3 regions of the Serratia sp. 25CWL12 genome follow, and region 1 is predicted to be linked to each of the others. Evidence: predicted binding sites of a transcription regulator. Region 1 holds the regulator's gene; each other region holds the start of a gene.
The links. The regulator ArgR, encoded in region 1, controls arginine synthesis, uptake and breakdown. The targets are predictions, from matches to a motif close to ANTGAATAAAAATACANT.
Positions count from the first base shown of each region.

Region 2: the regulator ArgR is predicted to act here: its motif matches at 5,565-5,582, upstream of argF (ornithine carbamoyltransferase).
Region 3: the regulator ArgR is predicted to act here: its motif matches at 5,562-5,579, upstream of argA (amino-acid N-acetyltransferase).

Region 1 covers NZ_CM147698.1:3,655,749-3,664,050, reverse strand. Annotated here, with positions in the region: gene ppa (inorganic diphosphatase) at 1-98, opposite strand, end outside; gene fbp (class 1 fructose-bisphosphatase) at 311-1,315, opposite strand; gene mpl (UDP-N-acetylmuramate:L-alanyl-gamma-D-glutamyl-meso-diaminopimelate ligase) at 1,486-2,865, shown strand; gene argR (transcriptional regulator ArgR) at 3,011-3,481, opposite strand; gene mdh (malate dehydrogenase) at 3,944-4,882, shown strand; gene ACX9GV_RS15835 (helix-turn-helix domain-containing protein) at 4,950-5,216, opposite strand; gene ACX9GV_RS15830 (DNA-binding protein) at 5,399-5,752, shown strand; gene ispB (octaprenyl diphosphate synthase) at 5,940-6,911, opposite strand; gene ACX9GV_RS15820 (hypothetical protein) at 6,921-7,058, opposite strand; gene rplU (50S ribosomal protein L21) at 7,180-7,491, shown strand; gene rpmA (50S ribosomal protein L27) at 7,509-7,766, shown strand; gene ACX9GV_RS15805 (DMT family transporter) at 7,979-8,302, shown strand, end outside.
Region 2 covers NZ_CM147698.1:3,558,031-3,566,332, reverse strand. Annotated here, with positions in the region: gene pepA (leucyl aminopeptidase) at 1-68, shown strand, start outside; gene ACX9GV_RS15375 (DNA polymerase III subunit chi) at 208-657, shown strand; gene ACX9GV_RS15370 (valine--tRNA ligase) at 671-3,547, shown strand; gene ACX9GV_RS15365 (GNAT family N-acetyltransferase) at 3,677-4,150, shown strand; gene miaE (tRNA isopentenyl-2-thiomethyl-A-37 hydroxylase MiaE) at 4,201-4,962, opposite strand; gene rraB (ribonuclease E inhibitor RraB) at 5,022-5,444, opposite strand; gene argF (ornithine carbamoyltransferase) at 5,604-6,626, shown strand; gene ACX9GV_RS15345 (ABC transporter substrate-binding protein) at 7,069-8,302, shown strand, end outside.
Region 3 covers NZ_CM147698.1:800,125-808,426, forward strand. Annotated here, with positions in the region: gene recB (exodeoxyribonuclease V subunit beta) at 1-1,747, shown strand, start outside; gene recD (exodeoxyribonuclease V subunit alpha) at 1,744-3,600, shown strand; gene argA (amino-acid N-acetyltransferase) at 4,204-5,547, opposite strand; gene amiC (N-acetylmuramoyl-L-alanine amidase AmiC) at 5,882-7,138, shown strand; tRNA gene ACX9GV_RS03490 (tRNA-Met) at 7,211-7,287, opposite strand; tRNA gene ACX9GV_RS03495 (tRNA-Met) at 7,356-7,432, opposite strand; tRNA gene ACX9GV_RS03500 (tRNA-Met) at 7,499-7,575, opposite strand; gene mltA (murein transglycosylase A) at 7,906-8,302, shown strand, end outside.

The sequences.
Region 1 (8,302 bases):
ATTTCATATTTGATCGGGTCAGCGTTAGCCGGGATTTCGATAACTACATAAATATCTTCTGGCAGGTCTTTGCCAGCGGGGACCAGATTCAAGCTCATGTCGGTTTCCTTTAATCAAACCAGAAAGGGAGTGCGCGCTATTATAGCGGACTCTTTTATGATTTCCTGCCCTTTTCATCACTGAACCTAGGGATTCAGTGATAAAGCATCGTCTTAGTTAATCAAGCTCTAGGGGGATCGAACTGGGTACTAGGTCCGTCCCTAGACCTTCCCCCTGCAGCTGAGGGGGGCAATATGGATGGCGGTAGGGGTTATTCGTCAGGAAACTCAGCAATAAAACGCTCTGCTTCTTCCACCATTGACTTGGTGCCGACGAAGAACGGCACACGCTGGTGTAATTGTTCCGGCACAATGTCCAGAATGCGTTTTTTACCATCAGTGGCTTTTCCGCCCGCCTGTTCTGCCAGAAAGGCCATCGGGTTGCATTCATACAGCAAGCGGAGTTTGCCGGTTGGGTGACTGGCGGTGCTTGGATAAATGTAGATGCCGCCTTTCAGCAGGTTGCGGTGGAAGTCAGCCACTAATGAGCCGATATAGCGCGAGGTATAAGGACGCCGAGTGGCCTCATCCTGTTCCTGGCAGTATTTAATGTATTTTTTTACTCCAAGAGGGAATTTGATGTAATTACCTTCGTTGATGGAGTACATACAGGCGGTTTCTGGGAAGTGGACTTTCTCGTGAGAGAGGCAGAACACCCCCAGAGAGGGATCATAGGTAAAGGCATGTACGCCACAGCCAGTGGTATAAACCAACATGGTGGATGAACCATACACCACGTAACCAGCAGCAACCTGTGCGCTACCCGGTTGCAGGAAATCAGCTTCAGTGACAGGAATACCCAATGGCGTGATACGGCGATAGATGGAGAATATGGTTCCGACTGAGACGTTGACATCAATATTGGATGAGCCATCCAATGGATCCATCAACACGACGTATTTGGCATTCTCAGCGCGTTCGCCTTCGAAAATAACAATCTCGTCCTCTTCTTCTGAAGCGATACCCGCAACTTCGCCGCGAGCCTTCAATGCGGCTTTGAGTTTTTCATTGGCGAACAGGTCCAGCTTCATCTGAGCTTCACCCTGTACGTTTGAAATACCATTGGTTCCCAGAATATCAACTAAACCGGCTTTGTTGATATCACGGTGAATGATTTTTGCACCCAGCTTAATGGCGGAAAGTAATGCAGATAGTTCGCCAGTAGCGTGAGAGAAGTCGTGTTGTTTCTCGACGATAAATTCGCCTAACGTTTTCATAACACAATCCCAGAGGTTACGGATGGATAGCGGCCTGTTAGCTCACTGCTAACATTTTCGCTAGCAGTGTAGTCCAAAGTGACCCATTATTCATAGGCAAATCCGTTTCTTCTGTGAGATTTTGAAGGTTAGAATAAGTACTAAATCGATGCACTTAAATGAGAAAGCTAATGCGCATACATATTCTTGGGATCTGTGGCACCTTTATGGGCGGGCTGGCGATGTTGGCTCGTTCCCTTGGACATGACGTGACAGGTTCAGATGCGAACGTTTATCCGCCAATGAGCACCTTGCTGGAAAACCAGGGAATTGACCTGATACAAGGGTATGACCCCGCTCAATTGATACCAGTACCCGATTTGGTGATCATCGGCAATGCGATGAGTCGAGGTAATCCTTGCGTGGAAGCGGTATTGGAACAGGGTATCCCTTATGTGTCGGGTCCTCAGTGGTTACATGATCATGTATTGCGTGATCGCTGGGTGTTGGCCGTGGCAGGTACACACGGTAAAACCACCACTGCAGGGATGGCAACCTGGATCCTGGAAGCTTGTGGTTACCAGCCGGGTTTTGTGATTGGGGGTGTGCCGGGTAATTTTGATGTTTCTGCGCGCCTCGGTGGTAGCCCGTTCTTTGTTATTGAAGCTGATGAATACGATTGTGCCTTCTTCGATAAGCGTTCCAAGTTTGTCCACTACAGCCCACGAACGCTGATCATGAACAACCTTGAGTTCGACCATGCGGATATCTTTGATGATCTGAAAGCGATCCAGAAACAGTTCCACCATCTGGTGCGCTTGGTGCCGGGCAAGGGCAAAATTATTCTGCCGGAGAACGACATACAGCTGAAACAAGTGATGGCGATGGGCTGTTGGAGTGAACAGGAGTGGGTCGGCGATGAAGGAAGTTGGCGTGCGCAGAAGCTGACAGCGGATGCTAGCCACTACGCGGTATACCTCGATGGTGAGAAAGTGGGAGAGGTTAACTGGTCGTTGGTGGGTGAGCACAACATGCATAATGGTCTGATGGCGATTGCTGCTACGCGCCATATTGGTGTGCAACCGGCTGATGCTTGCCAGGCGTTGGGTGATTTTATTAATGCCCGCCGTCGTTTGGAGTTGCGTGGAGAGGCGGCTGGTGTCACGGTTTATGATGACTTTGCTCATCATCCAACGGCTATTCTGGCCACGTTGGCGGCTTTGCGTGGCAAAGTGGGCGGAACGGCACGTATTCTTGCTGTACTGGAACCCCGTTCAAACACCATGAAGATGGGGATCAGCAAAAATGACTTGGCACCTTCTTTAGGGCGTGCTGATGAAGTGTTCCTGTTTCAGCCTCATCATATTCCATGGCAAATCGCAGAGGTGGCAGAGGCCTGTGTGCAGCCAGCGCATTGGAGTGCTGACCTTGATACGTTGCTGGAGATGATCATCAAAACGGCGCTGCCAGGTGACCATGTTTTGGTGATGAGCAATGGCGGCTTTGGCGGTATTCATGACAAACTGTTATCGGCGCTGGCTAATAAAGCAGAGTCACAAGAGAACGACTGATTTCATCGATGGACACTCAAAATAGCCCGGTGGTTTGACAAAACAGGTTTAATAAAACACTTGTGCTGATCGGGTTCGGTCTAGCCCCAAGGATGGGGCGCGTCATGAAACCAACAACCCTGCAGTTTGAATGGCGACGGGTGCACTAAAGCTCCTGCTCGAACAGCATCAAAATGGCCTCATGGAGCTGAAGTGCTGTAAAGGTGCTGGCAGGAGTGATGAAAATAGTGTCGTCACCTGCAATGGTTCCCAGAATCCCTTCTGCTTTCCCCAGTGAATCTAACAAACGAGCAATCAATTGTGCCGCGCCTGGACTGGTACGAATCACTACCATGGCATCATTATGGTCGATATCCAGCACCAGGTTTTTTAGCGGACTGGTGGTGGTGGGGACACCGAGTTCAGCAGGTAGGCAGTACACCATTTCCATTTTTGCATTACGTGTACGCACCGCCCCGAACTTGGTTAACATACGGGACACTTTTGACTGGTTAATATTCTCGAAGCCTTCTTCCTGCAGCGCTAAAACGATTTCACCTTGTGAACTGAACTTTTCTTCTTTCAATAACGCTTTAAACGCTTTGGTCAGGTCTTCCTGTTTTGCAGGATTACGCATTTTACACCGTGAAATGTGGAGGGAGACGTTTTGATTATGCATATAAATGAATTTTTATGCAAACTTGATGTAGTGGTGACCAACAGTAATACACCGAGGACGAAGAAAGGAGGCAACCTTAGTAAGATATTTATCTCATGAATAGGCTGTTCCAATGAGAAGCAACACGTCTGGGGGGCGCAGTAATATGATTAAAATGATGTTGTTATTATGTTACGTAAGGGTGTAATGTGAACAGCGGTTAACTTAATTGTAAAATAATGCATGTTATTTTTGATTATTGTGCGCTATGCCCTCAATGCATCGGGCATTTAATCTAAAATAGCCTCGCTGCAGACCATTTTATTGCGCCAGATCTAAAACAGGCTGTTAATGGGTTGTTTTAAAAGGAGTAATAAATTAAGGTCCCGGGCCAAAGAATTCACGGCGTTTATATATTTAAGATAATAAAAGGAGTATAGGATGAAAGTTGCAGTTCTCGGTGCTGCTGGTGGTATTGGCCAAGCCCTCGCCCTTCTACTCAAGACCCAACTTCCTTCAGGTTCTGAACTCTCTCTTTACGACATAGCACCCGTTACACCAGGCGTTGCTGTTGACTTAAGCCATATCCCAACGGCAGTTAAAATTAAAGGTTTCAGTGGTGAAGATGCCACCCCTGCGTTACAGGGAGCCGATGTGGTGTTGATATCAGCGGGTGTCGCGCGTAAACCTGGAATGGATCGTTCCGATCTGTTCAATGTTAATGCAGGGATAGTACGTAACCTGATGGAACAAGTGGCTAAAACTTGCCCGAAAGCCTGTATTGGTATTATTACCAACCCGGTCAACACCACAGTGGCTATTGCTGCTGAAGTGATGAAAAAAGCCGGTGTTTACGATAAAAACAAGCTGTTTGGGGTAACTTTGCTCGATGTTATCCGTTCTGATACGTTTGTGGCAGAGTTGAAAGGTAAGCAGCCGGAAGAGTTGAATGTGGCAGTGATTGGCGGCCACTCTGGTGTCACCATTCTGCCTCTACTGTCACAGATCCCTGGCGTCAGCTTTAGTTCTCAGGAAGTGGCAGATTTAACCAAACGCATTCAGAATGCGGGAACCGAAGTGGTTGAAGCCAAGGCTGGTGGTGGCTCCGCTACGCTCTCCATGGGGCAGGCTGCGGCACGTTTTGGCCTCTCGCTGGTGCGCGCCTTGAGTGGTGAAAAGGGGATCGTAGAATGTGCCTATGTTGAAGGTGATGGCAAATACGCACGTTTCTTTGCACAACCCCTAGTGCTTGGCGTCAACGGCATTGCAGAACGGAAAGACATTGGACTGCTGAGCGATTTTGAACAAAAAGCGCTGAATGACATGCTGGACGTCCTGCACCAAGATATTGAGCTGGGTGAAAAATTTATTAATAACTGATTGCTTGGTTCAGCTCACAATATATAAGCCGCCGGAATAGGTTCCGGCGGCTTTTTGCTTCTCATGATTACCCGGATGATTTGATGCGACTTTTCCGATCCAGCAGATGATGGGTGTGCGGATCAAAATAGCGACTGGGCCAAATCTCTGCCGGATGCACCTTCAAGGCCTCGGCAATGAGCCACTCTCCTTTTGGCCATGGGCGGGAAAGTGCATTCGCTAACGTTGACGAGCTCAGCCCAGCCTCGCGTGAAACTGCTGCCAATGTGGTACCTCTTTTCTTCAGCGCCGCGATAACGTCTGCTGGATGCCAATCTAGATTCCGTGAATTCATGTTTACATTCCTTTTTTTGATTAGAGAAAGTTCTGTTAGTGGTATAACTAACAGTTCAGGATAAATTGTTTAAGCAACATGAATTGCTTATTCGGAAATCAGAATACCATTAAGTTTCTAAAAAATATCTTATTGGTTTCTAAAAGTTGAATGTAACTACATGAAAATCTGGGGTCATGGTTATGAAAAACGAGTGGTTTGCTGCCAAGGAACTCGTCGGCATTGCAGGATTACCTTCCTCAACACAGGGAATCAACCTAATGGCCAGGCGCGAAGGCTGGGTTAGCCGTCGCCGCAGAGGAGTACAGGGGAAAGCGCTGGAGTACCATGTTGACAGTTTACCTGCCGACATCAGAAACCTGCTGATATTACGTGAGGATCCCGCTATCTATGACGTAGAGCGCCAAGACCCACTGGCAGTATGGATCGAATACTATTACCACCTTTCAGAAAAGGAGCGGGGAGAGGTCATGGCATTTTTGATGCGTGAAGGAGTGAACAGCTTGCTGGCATGGATTGCGGAAAAACATAAATAGCCACAGTTGCAACTTGCCGAGCAAGCTCGCTAAGCGAGCCTCTATCCGTCGCCATTCAAACAGCGGTGTTATCGGCTATGTTACGCGGCCCTCATTCGGATCCGCCCCGAAGAGAGCCACGCTGTTCAAAACAGACGGCGTCTTTTTCCTGCAACATAGACTTCGCGTATTTGGAAATGCTGATTTCTTAAAAATCACGTTGCACCGCAAGGTGCGCTAATCCTTCCAAGGCGTCTCGGTATGGTGATTCAGGCAATACTTGCAGTGCAGTAATCGCTTTATCGGCTTCTTCTTCTGCTCGTTGACGTGTGTAGGTGAGAGAACCGCACATCCTCATGGTTGCCAGAACCGGTTCCAGCAGATGACGGCCATTCCCCTGTTCAATGGCTTGGCGGATCATGGCTGATTGCTCTGCATTGCCATGATGCATAGCGTGCAACAAAGGCAAGGTAGGTTTACCTTCACTCAGGTCATCACCGGTATTTTTTCCTAGCGTCGTTCCATCCGCACTGTAATCGAGCAAGTCATCAATTAATTGGAACGCAGTACCAAGATAACGTCCATAGTCCTGTAAGGCCTGTTCTTCGACTTTTGTGGCATTGGCGAGGATGGCGGAAGATTGCGCCGCTGCTTCAAACAGACGGGCCGTCTTACTATAAATGACCCGCATATAGCTTTCTTCACTGATGTCGGGATCGTTGACATTCATCAATTGCAGTACTTCGCCTTCGGCAATCACGTTGACCGCTTCGGACATGACTGCCAGCACCGGTAATGACCCCAGGCTGGTCATCATCTGGAAAGCACGGGTGTAAATAAAATCGCCTACCAGCACACTGGCGGCATTACCAAACGCCGCATTCGCGGTGGCTTTGCCGCGGCGCATATCGGATTCATCCACCACATCATCATGGAGTAGGGTCGCTGTGTGAATGAATTCAATCAGAGCAGCGACGGTAATATGCTTATCTCCCTGGTAATGCAGCGCCTGCGCCGCCAGAATGGCGATCATCGGGCGAATGCGTTTGCCACCACTACTGATAATGTAGTGGCCAAGTTGGTTAATGAGCGCAACATCGGAATTTAATTGTTCCAGAATGGTGGCGTTCACGGCGGCCATATCTTGCGTGGTTAACTCAGTAATTTGTTCTAGATTCATAATATTTTTTCAGTTGTGTTGCTCTTCACCGCGATGAGAACGCTGCTCATATCGGCACATGGCGGTAACTGTCATCCCGATTGTACTAGAAAAATGCTCCAGATAAACGCCGGGAACGAAACTGTGTTTTTTTTCTTCTTTTTTCACTGCGCTACTCTATTCTGCTCTTGTCATGTGAGGGATTATTGCGTAGAATTCGCGCCCTATTGTGAATATTTATAGCGCGCCCTCTATTAAACAGTTAGGCACGCGGAAAGCGGAGTTTTATATGTACGCGGTTTTCCAAAGTGGTGGTAAACAACACCGAGTAAGCGAAGGTCAGACCGTTCGCTTGGAAAAGCTGGACATCGCAACTGGTGAAGCGGTTGAGTTTGACCAGATTCTGATGATCGCTAATGGCGAAGATATCAAGATCGGCGTTCCTTTCGTCGACGGTGGCAAGATCAAGGCAGAAGTCGTTGCTCATGGTCGTGGCGAAAAGATCAAGATTGTTAAGTTTCGTCGTCGTAAGCATTACCGTAAGCAGCAGGGCCACCGTCAGTGGTTCACTGACGTTAAAATCACCGGCATCAGCGCTTAAGTTAGGAGAGCGGATTAATGGCACACAAAAAAGCTGGCGGCTCGACTCGTAACGGGCGCGATTCAGAAGCTAAACGTCTGGGCGTAAAGCGCTTTGGCGGCGAGGCAGTATTAGCAGGCAGCATCATCGTTCGTCAACGTGGCACTAAGTTCCACGCAGGCACCAACGTTGGTTGCGGTAAAGACCACACTCTGTTTGCTTTGAAAGACGGTAAAGTCAAATTCGAAGTTAAAGGCCCGAGCAATCGTAAATTTATCAGCATCGAAGCTGAATAATTTTTCGAGCCTTATAAAAAAGAGATGTAAGCCCTGCAATTCGTTGCGGGGCTTTTTACATTTATAGCTATACCCAATTTTTCAAGTTGCTGCCTACACGGCTACCGCTACAGCTAAAATGGTGACGGGTATAGACCTAAATTCATCCAAGATGCAGCCTCTACCCCACATAACTTGAATGAACTTGGGGATAGCACATAGGCACAAGCCATATGGAAACAAAACAGCAGGTCGGTGTTGGTATTTTTCTCGCACTCACCACAGCGGTTTGCTGGGGCGCATTGCCGATAGCGATGAAAGAAGTATTGGCCGTGATGGACCCGTTTACCATTATTTGGTACCGCTTTATGATAGCCGGCGTGGGATTAGGGCTGGTCCTTGCATTGCGTGGGCGTTTACCACCGGTAAACATGTTCCGTCAGTCACGCTGGTTATGGTTACTGCTCATTGCAACAGCTGGGTTACTGGGTAACGCCACATTATTCAGTTCTTCGCTGCGCTATCTGAGTCCGACAGCGTCACAGGTGATTGGTCAA
Region 2 (8,302 bases), 98 kb from region 1:
CAGGCAGACCGGTGGCGATGCTGGCGCAGTTTCTGCTCAATAGGGCCGGTCTAAACGGCGACGAATAGATAGCCGTCGCCATGCTGGCGGCAGGGGGCGATGCCATTGCTCCCTGCTGCAACTTGAACGCTATTGTGTATATAATCATGCAAGATGGGCGCACTGGTTGCGCCCCGAATTTTTCTTATCAACGGCAATCAAGTCACCATGAAACAGGCAACGTTTTACCTGCTAGAAAATGACCAGCCCATCGGTATGCTCAGTGCGCACGAGGCGCTGGCCTGTGCGGTTGCTGCACAGCACTGGCGTACCGGCAAACGGGTGTTGATTGCCTGTGAAAGCCAGGAGCAGGCTGAACGGCTGGATGAAGCCTTGTGGCAGCGCGACCCTCACCAATTTGTGCCACATAATCTGGCCGGTGAAGGGCCAAATTTTGGTGCCCCAGTGGAGCTGTGCTGGCCAGGTAAACGCGGCAATGCGCCACGGGAACTGCTGATTGCCCTGTTACCCCAGTTTGTAGACTTTGCTACTGCTTTCCAGGAAGTGGTAGACTTCGTCCCTTACCAAGATACCTTGAAACAGTTGGCGCGCGAACGTTATAAAGCCTATCGCAGCGTCGGCTTCAATTTGACCACGGCTACGCCGCCAACTTACTGAACAACGATATAAAATGGAAAAAACAAACACGCATCTTGATACCGCTTATGACCCAACCCAGATCGAGCAAAAGCTGTACGACCATTGGGAGAGTCAGGGTTACTTTAAGCCAAATGGCGACACCCGCCAGGAAAGTTTCTGCATCATGATCCCGCCGCCGAATGTCACCGGCAGTTTGCATATGGGCCACGCCTTTCAGCAAACCATTATGGATACCATGACGCGCTACCAGCGTATGCAGGGTAAAAATACCCTATGGCAAGCGGGTACTGACCATGCCGGTATCGCTACCCAAATGGTGGTGGAGCGTAAGATCGCCGCCGAAGAGGGGAAAACCCGCCATGACTACGGCCGTGATGCGTTTATCGAAAAAATCTGGCAATGGAAGGCAGAATCCGGTGGCACCATTACCCGTCAGATGCGTCGTCTGGGTAACTCGGTGGATTGGGAGCGTGAACGCTTCACCATGGATGACGGCTTGTCCAATGCGGTAAAAGAAGTGTTTGTTCGCCTCTATCAGGAAGACTTGATCTACCGTGGTAAACGTTTGGTGAACTGGGATCCGAAACTGCGCACCGCCATTTCTGATCTGGAAGTGGAAAACCGTGAATCCAAAGGGTCGATGTGGCATCTGCGTTATCCACTGGCCGATGGCGCTACCACGGCGGAAGGCAAAGATTATCTGGTGGTTGCCACCACCCGGCCGGAAACCATGCTGGGGGATACCGGTGTTGCCGTTAACCCGCAGGATCCGCGTTACAAAGATCTGATCGGTAAAGAGATCATTTTGCCACTGGTTGGCCGCCGCATCCCTATCCTCGGTGACGAACATGCCGATATGGAAAAGGGCACCGGTTGTGTGAAGATCACCCCGGCGCACGATTTTAATGACTATGAAGTGGGTAAGCGTCACCAATTACCGATGATCAACATCCTGACTTTTGACGGCGATATCCGCGAAGAAGCCGAGGTGTTTGATACCCAGGGTGAAGCGAGCACTGCATACAGCGGTGAGCTCCCAGCTCAGTTCCGTGGCCTGGAACGTTTTGCCGCCCGTAAAGCGGTGGTTGCTGCCTTTGAGCAACTCGGCCTGCTTGATGAGATCAAACCCCATGACTTGACGGTGCCTTATGGTGACCGTGGTGGTGTGGTGATTGAACCGATGCTGACCGACCAATGGTATGTGCGTACTGCGCCGCTGGCGAAAGTAGCAGTAGAAGCGGTTGAGCAAGGTGACATTCAGTTCGTACCCAAGCAGTACGAAAACATGTATTTCAGTTGGATGCGCGATATTCAGGATTGGTGTATCTCTCGCCAGCTATGGTGGGGCCACCGCATTCCCGCTTGGTATGACGCGGATGGCAAGGTGTATGTTGGCCGTAACGAAGAAGAAGTGCGCCAGAAGCATAACCTGGGGGCAGATGTGGTGCTCAACCAGGATGAGGATGTGCTGGATACTTGGTTCTCTTCTGGCTTGTGGACTTTCTCCACGCTGGGGTGGCCTGAGCAGACTGAAGCGCTGAAAACCTTCCACCCGACCAGTGTGTTGGTGAGCGGTTTTGACATTATCTTCTTCTGGATTGCCCGCATGATCATGCTGACCATGCATTTCATCAAAGATGAAAATGGCAAACCGCAAGTGCCTTTCAAAACGGTCTATATGACTGGCCTGATCCGTGACGACGAAGGGCAGAAGATGTCCAAGTCGAAAGGCAACGTCATCGACCCGCTGGATATGGTGGACGGGATATCACTGGAAGAATTGCTGGAAAAACGTACCGGCAATATGATGCAGCCGCAATTGGCAGAGAAGATCCGCAAGCGCACTGAGAAGCAGTTCCCCAACGGCATTGAGCCGCACGGTACTGATGCGCTGCGCTTTACTCTGGCGGCACTGGCGTCTACCGGGCGTGATATCAACTGGGATATGAAGCGCCTGGAGGGTTACCGTAACTTCTGTAACAAACTGTGGAATGCCAGCCGTTTTGTGCTGATGAATACGGAAGAGCATGACTGCGGTTTTAACGGTGGTGAAATGCAGCTTTCGCTGGCTGACCGCTGGATCCTGGCTGAATTCAACCGCACGGTGAAGGCTTACCGTGAAGCCTTGGATAACTACCGCTTTGATATTGCAGCAAGCATTCTGTATGAATTCACCTGGAACCAGTTCTGTGACTGGTACTTGGAACTGACCAAGCCGATTATCGGTAATGGCAGTGAAGCGGAACAGCGTGGGACGCGTAACACGTTAATTACTGTGCTGGAAGCCTTGTTGCGCTTGGCGCATCCGATCATTCCATTTATCACCGAAACCATCTGGCAGCGTGTGAAGCAGATTAAAGGCATCACCGCCGATACCATTATGCTGCAGCCTTTCCCGGCGTTTGATAGCGCACTGGAAGATCAGCAGGCATTGGATGATCTGGAGTGGATCAAGCAGGCCATCACTGCAGTGCGTAATATCCGTGCTGAAATGAATATCGCGCCAAGTAAACCGCTGGAAGTGCTGCTGCGCAATGCCAATGGTGATGCCCAGCGTCGCGTGTTGGAAAACCAGAGTTTTATTGAAAAACTGGCACGCTTGAGTGCGCTTACGCTGTTACCAGCGGGTGAAAAAGGCCCGGTTTCGGTGACTAAATTGGTGGAAGGTGCTGAGCTGTTGATCCCCATGGCGGGCTTTATCGATAAGGACGCAGAAATTGCGCGCCTGACGAAAGAGATGGCTAAACTGGATGCGGAAATTACCTCGATTGAAGGCAAACTGTCTAATGAGGGCTTTGTTGCTCGTGCGCCAGAAGCGGTGGTCGCCAAGGAACGTGAGCGTCTGGCCGCTTGTCAGCAAGGTAAGGTGAAGCTGCAGGAGCAGCAAGCGACGATTGCCGCGCTGTAATCAGCGCGGGTAAGTTGCACCAAAGCTAGTCGATATCAAAAACAGGTAACACAAAAACAGCGGCAAACCACCGCTGTTTTTGCTTTCCGGTTGCCGCTTGATTGAGGGAGGGAGTCTATGACAGCATTGATACGCATGATCACGGTTGAAGATAACGCTGTGATTGCCGATGTTATTCGTACCGTTTCAGCCGAACATGGCCTGACGGCAGATAAAGGCTATGCCGTTGCCGATCCGATTCTGGATACACTATTTCAGTTCTATAGCCAACCACGCAGCGCCTATTGGGTGGTGGAGCTGGAGGGCCAAGTGGTGGGGGGCGGTGGGGTCGCGCCATTACAAGGGGGCGATCCGGTTATCTGTGAATTACAGAAGATGTATTTCCTGCCGATAGTCCGTGGCAAAGGCTTGGCGAAACGTTTAGCCCTTCAGGCGTTGGATTTTGCCCGCCAGCAAGGGTTCCAGCGTTGTTATTTAGAGACCACCGCGACCCTACAGAGTGCGATAGACCTGTATCAGCATCTTGGTTTTGAGCTTATCGAGTGCGCTATGGGCGATACTGGCCACGGTGATTGCGAAGTAGCGATGCTAAAAACACTGTGAACCTGGCAAGACCCGAGCAACTTGCAGTATGACGGGTATTGCCAGGATAATCAGCAGGTTGGCACCCCGCTGTGGAAACGGAACTCCGTATCTGGTGACTGGATTAACTGAGCTTCAATACGGCCAAAATAATCCACCCGTTCGCTAATATCACCCCCCGCCACCTGCTGCGCCAGCGTCAGGTAATCTTGATAATGGCGCGCCTCAGAGCGTAGTAGTGAAACATAGAACCGGTTCAATTCATCATCCAGAAACGGCGCCAGTTTGGCAAAACGCTCACAGGATCGCGCTTCGATATAAGCCCCGCAGATCAGTTTATCGATCAAGGTGGCCGGGTCATGGGTACGTACCTCGCGGATCATCCCTTTGGCATAGCGGCTGGCGGTGATCTTTTTATACGGGATCTGCCGTATCCGCATGATTTCCAACACTTGCGAGAAATGATGAAGTTCTTCTTTAATCAGTAAGACCATCTTTTCCAGCAAATCAGCGCCATAGGCGGTGTCGTTTTTCGGCAAGATCTTTTTGGTGAGCGTACTTTGCTGGAACAGGACTTCCGGCACGGCTTGCTCTTCATGCACAAACGCCTCATAGGGCTTAAGCAGAGCCAGCAAAGCCTCACCGCTCTGTTTATCGGCTACATAGCGGCGGATCAGCCACATACCCGTTTGCGCGGCTTTTAGCTCACAAACCAGGTGGTCGGTCAGTAGCAGTGGCAAGTTTTCCGAGCGGCGTGCAATTGCTATCCAGCTATCTGGTGTTTCACAGTGCAGGAAGTTGAGAATAGGGGATAAGAGTGATGCGGTGTTCATGGTATCCAGTGGTAACCGGGCCGGTAGCTATCTAACGGCCCGTCATATTTAATTATTAATTAATGGCGTTTGCCGTCGTCGTCTTCGTCAATAAAGTCGCCGTCTTCGTCATCACCCTCTTCACCATTAGGGTCTTCATAATAGGTGCCCCAACCGTCGTAGTGGACACCATGTTTTTCTGCCAGGGTGATCAATTGTTCTACCTGACTGTCGATCAATTCGGCATTCAGGGCAACTTCACTGATCACATCACAGCACATAACCAGGTTGCCATCTTCCACTTCCAGCTCTTCAGCGTCGGTCACTTCGTAACCCAGTTTAAAAGCTTCAACGGCCGCTTGTTCCAAAACTTCAAACTTTTCAGCAGAGAAATGGTGCTCAATGGTGTAGAGCGCATCCGGATCACTGCCGTCTTCCAGCAGTTCTTCGATGATCAGGCGGGTTTCTTCGCGTTGTTCTTCCAGCAGTTCACGGTTTGCCATGTCTCTATCCTCAATAAAATGGCTTTATCTCTTCTATTTTCACATACCGTTGCCACTGCTGCCATGGTAAAGATAAAAGATTTCTTTATCAGGGTTGAATTTGAATATTCATTCATATATCGTGAATTTTAATTCAAACAAAAATAAGGATAGATGGAGATGAGCCAAATGAACCCGTTCTATAATCGGCACTTTTTGAGGTTAATGGATTTTACCCCCAGTGAGATCCAGTCCCTGCTGCAACTGGCGGCTAACTTGAAGCAGGCCAAGAAGCAAGGCCAGGAAATGCAACATCTTCAGGGTAAAAACATTGCGCTCATCTTCGAAAAAGACTCAACCCGTACCCGATGCTCTTTCGAAGTTGCCGCATTCGACCAAGGGGCTCAGGTCACCTATCTTGGCCCAAGCGGTAGTCAAATCGGCCATAAAGAATCAATGAAAGACACGGCGCGTGTCCTTGGCCGCCTGTACGACGGTATTCAATATCGTGGTTTTGGTCAGCATCTGGTGGACACACTGGCAGAATATGCCGGGGTACCGGTATGGAATGGCCTGACTAACGAGTTCCACCCGACCCAGTTGCTGGCGGATTTACTGACCATGATTGAGCATCTGCCGGGTAAGAACTTGAGTGAAATGAAACTGGCCTATATGGGGGATGCCCATAACAATATGGGTAATACGCTGCTGGAAGCAGCGGCACTGGTGGGGTTGGATCTGCGTTTGGTGGCACCGAAGGCCTGCTGGCCACAGGCGCAACTGGTGGCTGAATGTCAGGCGCTGGCGCAGCAGACCGGCGGGAAAATTACCCTGACAGAGAATGTTGCCGAAGGGGTACAAGGTGCCGACTTCCTCTATACCGACGTTTGGGTTTCTATGGGGGAGCCCAAAGAGGTCTGGCAGGAACGAATTGCCCAGTTGCTGCCTTATCAGGTGAATATGGCGATGGTTAAACTGACCGGTAACCCACAGGTGAAATTTCTCCATTGCCTACCATCCTTTCACGATGACCAAACCACCTTGGGTAAACAGATGGCACAACAGTATGGCTTGTCTGGGGGCATGGAAGTGACTAACGAGGTGTTCGAGTCCCCGCATAGTGTGGTATTTGATCAGGCAGAAAATCGCCTGCATACCATCAAGGCGGTGATGGTCGCGACATTAAGTAGCAACGCCCAGTAAATTAAGTGCTATACCCAAAATAATTCGAGTTGCATGTAGGCGGCAAGTCTGAGAGTCGCCAGGAGCATAGCCCACTATGTGACTGGTGCGAACGGACGCAGCCAACACCCATGCAGCTTGAAGTATGACGAGTATATAGGGGCGAAACCTGCCCCTATAGGCTAGCCCTCCCGATATTCTCTTTAATAAACCTGCACACTTTACCCACCAAATTGATTGAATCTGGCTATAGTTCTTTTGGCTATATGAAATAACAGATTAACCTTTGCTTGCGGCTGTGCAACGTTCTACCGTGACCCTCTGACGGTGAAAATACCGTACAAAAACAAATGCTAATTGCTCATTTTCGGTTTAATGTTCGAGTCAAAGTGACCCAAGTTCATTTAAGTTGCCATTCCCCCTGCGCAGCTTGAATTACGGACAGGGATAAAGGAATATTCTCATGAAAAACAAAGTATTGTCGCTTTTTATTCTTGCTGCTCTCTCCAGCACTGCATGGGCCGCTACGCCACCGAATACGTTGGTGGTAGTGCAGTCATTAGAGGATATCGTTAGCTTGGATCCGGCAGAAGCCAATGAACTGTCCAGTATCCAAACCGTACCCAGTCTCTATCAGCGTTTAGTGCAAGCTGATCGTGATAACCCGGCCAAGGTGATCCCCGTATTGGCGGAAAGCTGGCAGGATGATGCGGCGGCTAAAACCTTAACCATCAAACTGCGTCCGCAGGCCACTTTCTCTTCTGGCAACCCATTGACGGCGGATGATGTCATTTTCTCTTATACCCGCGCGGTGAAAATGAATAAATCACCAGCGTTTATCCTCAATGTGCTCGGTTGGCAGCCCGAGAATATTGAACAACAATTGAAGAAGGTTGATGATCATACCGTGCAGTTGAGTTGGACGGCGGATGTCAGCCCGGCGGTCGCGTTGAATATTCTCTCTACCCCCATTGCCTCCATTGTCGATAGCAAAGTGGTGCAAGCCAATGTGAAAGGGGATGATCTCGGTAATACTTGGTTGAAATTGCACTCTGCTGGCAGCGGCCCGTTTAAAATGCGCGTTTATCAGCCCCATCAAGCCATTGTGCTGGATGCCAACCTTACTTCTCCCGGTGATAAGCCGTTACTCCAGAACATCATTATCAAGAATGTGTCTGACCCGAGTGCGCGCCGTCTGTTGATCCAACAAGGGGATGCTGACATCGCTCGCGAGCTGGGCCCAGACCAGACCAGTGCGTTGAAAAAACAGCCTGGCGTGCAAGTGTTGGAAATTCCGTCTGCTGAACAGAACTATTTGGTGTTTAATACCGCCAACCAGGCCAACCCGCTGTTGAACAACCCTGCTTTCTGGGAGGCCGCACGCTATTTGGTGGATTATCAAGGCATCACCCAGGATCTGCTAAAAGGGCAATATTTTATTCACCAAAGCTTCCTGCCTGTGGGCCTGCCAGGGGCATTGGAAGATAAGCCCTTCAGTTTTGATCCGGCCAAAGCCAAGGCTATCTTGGAAAAAGCCGGCATCACCAATGCGACTCTGACCCTGGATGTAGAAAATAAGCCTCCGTTTATCACCATTGCTCAGTCGCTGCAGGCCAGTTTTGCCCAAGGTGGGGTGAAACTTGAGCTATTGCCTGCGGCGGGCAGCCAGGTCTATGCTCGTGTCCGTGCCAAACAGC
Region 3 (8,302 bases), 1.7 Mb from region 1:
AGTATTGGCTCCGGAACAGGAGTGGACATTACGTAGCGCCATGGCGAGCAGTTTGCTGGGGCTGGATGCGCTGACGCTGGACCAGTTGAATCGCGATGAGCGCGCCTGGGATGCCTTGGTTAATGAGTTTGATGCATACCGCACTTGCTGGTTGCAGCGGGGTGTTTTGCCCATGTTGCGTCAGGTGATGGTCAAGCGGCATTTAGCTGAGGATCTGCTGGCCAGTATGGGCGGTGAACGTCGTTTGACCGATATTATGCACTTAGGTGAGTTATTGCAGGAAGCCTCGACGCAACTTGAAGGGGAACATGCCCTGGTACGCTGGTTGGCTCAGCAAATTGCTCAGCCCAACCAGCAGATGGATAACCAACAATTGCGGCTAGAGAGTGATCGGCATTTAGTCCAGGTGATGACTATCCATAAATCCAAAGGCTTGGAGTTCAATCTGGTGTGGCTGCCTTTTGTCGCCCATGCTCGCCAGCAACAACAAGGGCTATACCATGACCGCCAAACGTTTCAGGCGTTGCTGGACCTGAACGCCAATGAAGAGAGTCAGGCCTGGGCGGAAGAAGAACGTCTGGCCGAAGACTTGCGGTTACTGTATGTGGCGCTAACCCGTTCGGTTTATCACTGTAGCATCGGTCTCGCCCCACTCTTTCTGGGGATGCGTAAGAAGCAAGGTGAGACGGATTTGCACCGTAGCGCCCTGGGTTATCTGTTACAGGCTGGGCAAGCGGGTGATGCAGCCTACCTTAAAGCGTGTTTACAGCAGTTGTCAGCCAAGGAGATGGCCTTTGCATGGGTGGATACGCCAGATGAACATCTCTGGCAGCCACAACAGACTACGGTCACTGAGTTAGTAGCCAGGCAGTTCTCACGGCAATATCAAGATTCATGGCGTGTCACCAGCTATACCGGGTTGCAGCAGCATGGTTCGAGTCGCGTACTGGAGTTGTTACCGCGCCTGGATATTGAGGCTATTGGCGAGCAATCGGTAGAGAGTGTCACCACCCTGACCCCCCATACTTTTCCACGCGGCGCAGCACCCGGAACGTTTCTGCATAGTTTGTTTGAAGAATGGGATTTCACTCAACCGTTAGATCAAGCGTGGTTACTGGAACAAGTGCAGAAACAGGGCGTAGAGCCGCATTGGTTACCGGTTTTGTATCACTGGATGCAAGGGGTGCTCAATACGCCGCTTAATCACAGCGGGGTGATGCTTTCAGCGCTACCTGCTGGGGCCCGACAGGCGGAGTTACAGTTTTATTTGCCGATTAATCGGCTGTTGCAGGCGAGCGAGTTAGATAAGCTGATAAAACGCTATGATGCGCTGTCTGCCCATTGCCCGGAACTCAATTTCCAACAGGTGCAAGGGATGCTGAAAGGCTTTATTGACCTGGTGTTCTGCTGGCAAGGGAAATACTACTTGCTGGATTACAAATCCAACTGGTTGGGCGATAACAGTGGCGCTTATACCCAGCAAGCCATGGAGCAGGCGATGGTTCAACACCGCTACGACCTGCAATATCAACTCTATACCTTGGCGCTGCATCGTTATTTGCGCCATCGTCTGGTGGATTACGATTATGAGCACCATTTCGGCGGGGTGATTTATCTATTTCTACGCGGCGTGGATAGCGAACAGGTTGGCAACGGTATCTTTACTTGCCGCCCGCCACTGGCGTTAGTCGAAGGGATGGATAGCCTGTTTAGTGGTGAACCCCTGGCCCTTGAGGTGGAGCAATGATCAATATCCTGAATCAGGCATTGGCGTTGGGGGTGTTGCGCCCGTTAGATGTGCAATTTGCCCAGGTGGTGGCCAGCGAAGATCAACCCGCACTGCTGCTGGCTGCCGCTTGCTTGAGTGCAGATGCCGGGGCAGGGCATGTCTGTTTGTTGCTCGAGCAACTGTTACCGGAAAATTTGTTCCATGGCCGTCAACCCGAGTTGGCATTGGCTGCCTGGCAAGCCTGTGGGCAACCGGATCTGGCTGGTTGGCAACAGTGCTTACTGGCAACGCCGGCAGTGAGTGATGGTAGTGCTGCGACCCCCATGGTGCTGCAACAACAACGGCTCTATTTGCAACGTATGTGGCAAAACGAGGGGGAGGTGGCGGCCTTTATCGGCGGTGAGAGTTCACCTCTGTTGATGGAGGAAGTGCCACTGCGCACCATCCTCGATCAACTGTTTGGCGAGACAACCGCTGAACCTGATTGGCAAAAAATTGCCGCAGCCGTTGCGGTAACACGGCGTATTGCGGTGATTTCTGGTGGACCTGGTACGGGGAAAACCACCACCGTCGCTAAATTGTTGGCGGCATTGGTCCAGTTGAACCACAGTGAGCACTTACGTATCCAGCTTGCGGCCCCGACGGGCAAAGCAGCGGCGCGCCTGACGGAGTCCTTGGGGCGTGCCAGCCAGCAGTTAAATTTAACCCCGGAACAACGGGCATTATTCCCGACAGAGGCGGCAACGTTACACCGTTTGCTGGGCGCTCAGCCAAATAGCCAGCGGATGCGTTACCACCGGGGTAACCCACTGCATCTGGATATCTTGGTGGTGGATGAAGCCTCAATGGTGGACTTACCGATGATGGCGCGCTTAATTGCTGCTTTACCCGCTAATGCGCGGGTGATTTTCCTGGGGGATCGTGATCAGTTAGCGTCTGTAGAGGCGGGGGCGGTGCTGGGAGATATCTGTCAATTTGCCGAGCAAGGTTATAGTGAGAGTCGCGCCGAGCAGTTGACGCGCTTGACCGGGTGCTCAATACCCCGGCAATGGGTAGGGGACGGGCCCTTGGTGCGTGATAGCCTGTGCTTACTGCGTAAGAGTTATCGGTTTGACGCCAACTCCGGTATTGGGCAGTTAGCGTTGGCGGTGAATGCCGGTGAGGCTAAGCGTGCTATGGCGGTGCTAAATAGCGGCTACGCTGATGTGTCTGCCTATCCATTGGTTGAAACTGAAGATTATCAACAGTTACTGGATACCTGTGTTGATGGTTATGGTGCTTATCTACGGCTGGTGGCTACCGGCGCCGGGGCTGCCACCATCCTGACCGCGTTCGGTGACTTTCAACTCTTGTGCGCGCTGAGAGAAGGGCCATTTGGCGTTGCTGGGTTGAATCAACGTATTGAAAGCGGCTTGCAGCGAGTGGGGCTGATCCAGCGTAATGCCGCGGCGGCAGGGCGTTGGTATCCAGGCCGTCCGGTGATGATTAGCCGAAACGATAGTGCCTTGGGATTATTCAATGGTGATATTGGTATCGCCTTGCCCGATGAAGAAGGCAACTTGCGGGTTTATTTCCCATTACCGGATGGTTCAATTAAATCGGTGCAGCCGAGCCGTTTGCCAGAGCACGAAACCGCCTATGCCATGACGGTACATAAATCCCAAGGCTCAGAGTTTGAACATACGGTACTGGTGTTACCCCCTGACTTTCTGCCGCTACTCACTCGCGAACTGTTGTATACCGCGATTACCCGTGCTCGTAAGCAGCTCTCGCTTTATGTTACCGATAAGGTGCTGATGGGGGCGATTCGCACCCCAACACAGCGCCGTAGTGGTTTGGCCGAACGGCTGCAATTGGTAATCAGTCCGTGATTTTGGTTAATGGTCAATTTGTTTGGATAAATCGGTCAGGGGTCTGCCTGACTAATATCCACAAAAGCCAGTTTGATTTTGAATAACGCTATAATGGTTAATTTTTATAAAACAACTCATTAATTTCGCTTTATCTCGGACTATGATTAAAAATCAGCAGACGACATGAGTGTTGAAGGGTGTACGGTGGTTGACGCCATTGAAGGCGCTGAACGCAGCTACGGCGCATAGGCAAAATCGCCATGGATGGCGATTTTAGGCGAGACAGACACGGATGTCTGTAGCAGCCGGCCGTGATGTGCCATAGCGTAGTGAAGGTAGTCGCGCAGCGACCGCCTGAGTTGGCGAAGGCGCGGGTTATCAGGGGCCACGCCTTTGGCCCCTGATTCGGTCGCAGGTGCAATCAATTCATAGTATGGAAAATATAAAGCGACCGAAACTTGCCACGATACAAGCAAGATAATAATTTTTTCCTACTAGATTGCCATTTTTATGCATTTTTCTTAAAGAAGATGTTAGGGGAGCGCCCCGGTCAGGAATCAATTTGAAGGCAGCTGGCAGGGGGCTAACCCCTGCAGCTTGAATGATGACGAGTATAAACAGTCAGAGATTCGCCAACAGGATCTTGGAGCGACGTTGGTAGTTGTACAACGCCTGCTTTTTCATCGGCAATACGTCTACTTCTGCCGGGGTGAAGCCCCGTTCCTGGAACCAGTGAATACTGCGGGTCGTGAGCACAAACAGTTTCTGCAGCCCCATTTGACGCGCCTGGCTTTCTACCCGTTGCAGCAGCATTTCACCGCGTGATGAACTGCGGTAATCCGGGTGTACCGCAACACAGGCCATTTCACCGATCTTCTCTTCCGGGAAGGGGTAGAGTGCCGCACAGGCAATAGTCAGGTTATCCCGCTCGATAATGGTAAATTTGTCGATTTCCATCTCCAGTTGTTCCCGCGAGCGGCGTACCAGGATCCCTTGCTGCTCCAGTGGGCGGATAAGCTCCAGTATGCCGCCAATATCATTGATGGTCGCATTGCGCACCTGTTCGGCACTCTCCATCACTATCTGGGTGCCGATGCCATCCCGTGAGAATAGCTCTTGCAGCAAGGCTCCATCTTCCTGGTAGCTGATCAAATGGCAACGGCGTACACCGCTACTGCAGGCTTTGACTGCACCGCGCAGGAAACGTACCGTACCGGAGTAGTAATCGCCAGATTCTTCCAGTTGTTCAATGCGTTTTTGCGCATCGTTAGGGAACAATTCGGAGATAATATTCCCTTGCTTATCCGTCACCCCTTGTGAAGAGCAAAAGCCGATCATTTTTTCCGCCTGCAATTTGATCGCCAACTGTGTAGCGACTTCTTCGGAGGTCAGGTTAAAACTTTCGCCAGTGACTGATACCGCGACAGGGCCAATCAAGACAATGGCGTTGCTGTCTAACTGACGGTGGATTGCTTCCTGGTCAATGCGGCGGATACGGCCACTGTGGCAGTAATCTACGCCATCATCCACCCCCAACGGTTGGGCAATGACAAAGTTACCGCTGACGACATTGATATGCGCCCCTTGCAATGGGGTATTGTTGAGGCTCATTGAGAGCCGTGCCGTGATATCCAGCTGTAACAAGCCAGCAGCCTGTTTGACCAACTCTAAGGCTTGAGCGTCAGTCACACGGACATGTTTATGATAAATGGGCTCACAATGATGTAGGGCCAGATTGCTATCGATCTGTGGGCGTGCGCCATAGACCACCACCAGACGGATCCCCAAACTATGTAATAACCCAATATCATTGACGATACTGGTGAAGTTTTCATGCTCAATGGCTTCCCCACCGAGCATGATGACAAACGTTTTGCCACGGTGAGCGTTGATATAGGGAACTGAGTGACGGAATCCTTGGACCAGCTCTGTGCTACGTTCCTTCACGACAAAACCTCTTTGCATATTTATACGGTATTTTTGTATTTTTATTCTTTTATGGCGTAAATGGCAAGAGGGAAATAATCTGAAACTGCCCGTTAGGTGAGTGATCTGGCGGTTGTTATTCAGGTTTTGGCGCATTTATTTGCTTTACCTGCTTGAGAATAACGCGAATTATTCAGCACAATAGATGAGTAAATTGAAAACCATTAAAGATGACAGGGTTGTCGAGATTAGTTAAAGTTTTGCAATTATGCTTGTTTTTCTATCGGTTATAGCAAATTTTATACGGGTTATAGATAAAAACCCTATAGCTTGAAGAGTGACGGGTAAAAATTTTTACTATTGCTGGAGCCACATGCCTAACGCTAACCACCATCAGACTCGTCGTCGTCTTTTACAAGGAGTAGCCGCAACTTGGTTGCTGAGTGTGAGCCGCATTGGCTTCGCTGCTGCTGCTTCGGTGATTGCGGTCCGCATCTGGCCCTCCTCGACCTATACCCGGGTAACGCTGGAATCTAATATTCCATTGAAGTATCAGCAGTTTGCATTGGCTAATCCAGAGCGAATCGTCATTGACGTGGAAGGAGTGCATCTTAACTCGGTGCTTAAAGGTATCGCCGGGCAGGTACGCAAGGAAGACCCTTATTTGAAACAGGTGCGAGTGGGTCAGTTCGATAAAGATACCGTCAGATTGGTACTAGAACTCAAGCAACGTGTGAGTTCGCACCTGTTTACCCTGTCACCGGTTGCTGAGTATCGTAACCGCCTGGTTATGGATCTCTATCCTGCTAAAGCAAGCAGCGGTGAAGAGTACGACCCGTTGCTGGCATTACTGGAGGATTATAATAAAGGCGATGTGGAACGCTCATTACCAGCCCCGGCACAAACACCACAGGTGGGTAAGGCAGGGCGTGACAGGCCTATTGTGATCATGCTGGATCCTGGGCACGGTGGAGAAGATCCTGGTGCTATTGGTAGAAATAAAACCCGCGAAAAAGACATTGTGTTGCAAATTGCCCGCCGGTTGAGTGCGCTGATCAAGCGTGAACCCAATATGCAAGTCTTTATGACACGCAATGAAGATGTGTTTATTCCATTGAAAGTGCGGGTGGCTAAAGCACGCAAGCAACGGGCAGATCTGTTTGTTTCGATCCATGCGGATGCTTTTTCCAACCATAGTGCTCGGGGATCTTCCGTTTTTGCCCTATCCACCAAAGGCGCTACCAGTAATACCGCCAAGTTTCTGGCACAGACACAGAACGCCGCCGATGATATTGGTGGGGTAAGCAAAAGTGGTGATCGCTATCTTGATCACACCATGTTTGATCTACTGCAGACGGCGACCATCAATGACAGCCTGAAATTTGGCCGGGAAGTGCTGACTCGTATGGGGAAAATTAACCGTTTGCACAAGAACCGGGTCGATCAGGCGGGGTTTGCTGTGCTCAAAGCACCGGATATTCCTTCCATTCTGGTGGAAACCGCATTTATCAGTAACCCGGAAGAGGAGCGTAAACTGCGCACCAGTCAGTTTCAGCAGCAGATAGCCCAATCTATTTTGGCCGGAATCAAAGCCTATTTTGCCAATGGTGGCGCGCAGGCACGTGGTTGAGTATCAAGGGGGAAGATAAATGATAGATACAAAAAAACACCCGCTAAGGTGCTTGCTTGTACTGCTCAAGATTGGTTGCGGAGGCCGGATTTGAACCGACGACCTTCGGGTTATGAGCCCGACGAGCTACCAGGCTGCTCCACCCCGCGTCCGTCTTGATGCTGATATTATCACTACAACATTACTATGGTTAACAACAAGTTGTTAGATAGTAAGTTGGTTGCGGAGGCCGGATTTGAACCGACGACCTTCGGGTTATGAGCCCGACGAGCTACCAGGCTGCTCCACCCCGCGTCCGTATAATACCTGTTTTTTCATCGAATCCAATCTTTTATCTGTAATTATTACCACAGTATTGATTGGTTGCGGAGGCCGGATTTGAACCGACGACCTTCGGGTTATGAGCCCGACGAGCTACCAGGCTGCTCCACCCCGCGTCCGATGGATGCGCACTATACTCTCCGCACACTTTGTTGCAAACTCTTTTTACAGATAATTCATCGAAAGCTATCTTTGTGCTGAATTAGTCCACAAATTGTCTTTTTTTTCGCCATTAACATTTGGCGGGAAATTTTTAGCGCGAGAGATTCCTTTATTAATAGCTGTTTGTTATCGTTCAGCCAGTTTTATTCGGTGTGTTGCACGTCGCGGTGTAGTGATTAGCCAGTCTGCCGCGAAGCAAGCTCCAGAGGGAGCTAGGGCCGCCAACCGCGCTACACGAGAATGGTGACGGGTAGAAAACAGATCAGTCTGAGAGAGCGAATATAATGAAAGAACGTTGGTGTAAATACCTGCTGGGTGGGTTAGTGATTGCAGCACTGGCTGGTTGTTCGTCAAAGCCAACTGATCGTGGGCAACAGTATAAAGATGGTCATCTGAATCACTCGCTAGAGCTAGAGAGCCAGCCTAATGCCAGGGGGGTGCCGATCAACGGTAATGATTACTCTGAGCAACTGAAAAAGATTCAATCTTCGGCCCCTTCGCTGTTTACCCGTAATAACGCGACCTATCAGGCGGTGCAAAACTGGATGGCGGCGGGGGCAGACCCGAAAAAATTGAGTCAATTTGGTTTGAACACCTATCAGATGGGAGGCGTCGATAACTATGGTAACGTGCAGTTCACCGGTTATTACACCCCGGTGGTGCAGGCACGCCGTACCCAGC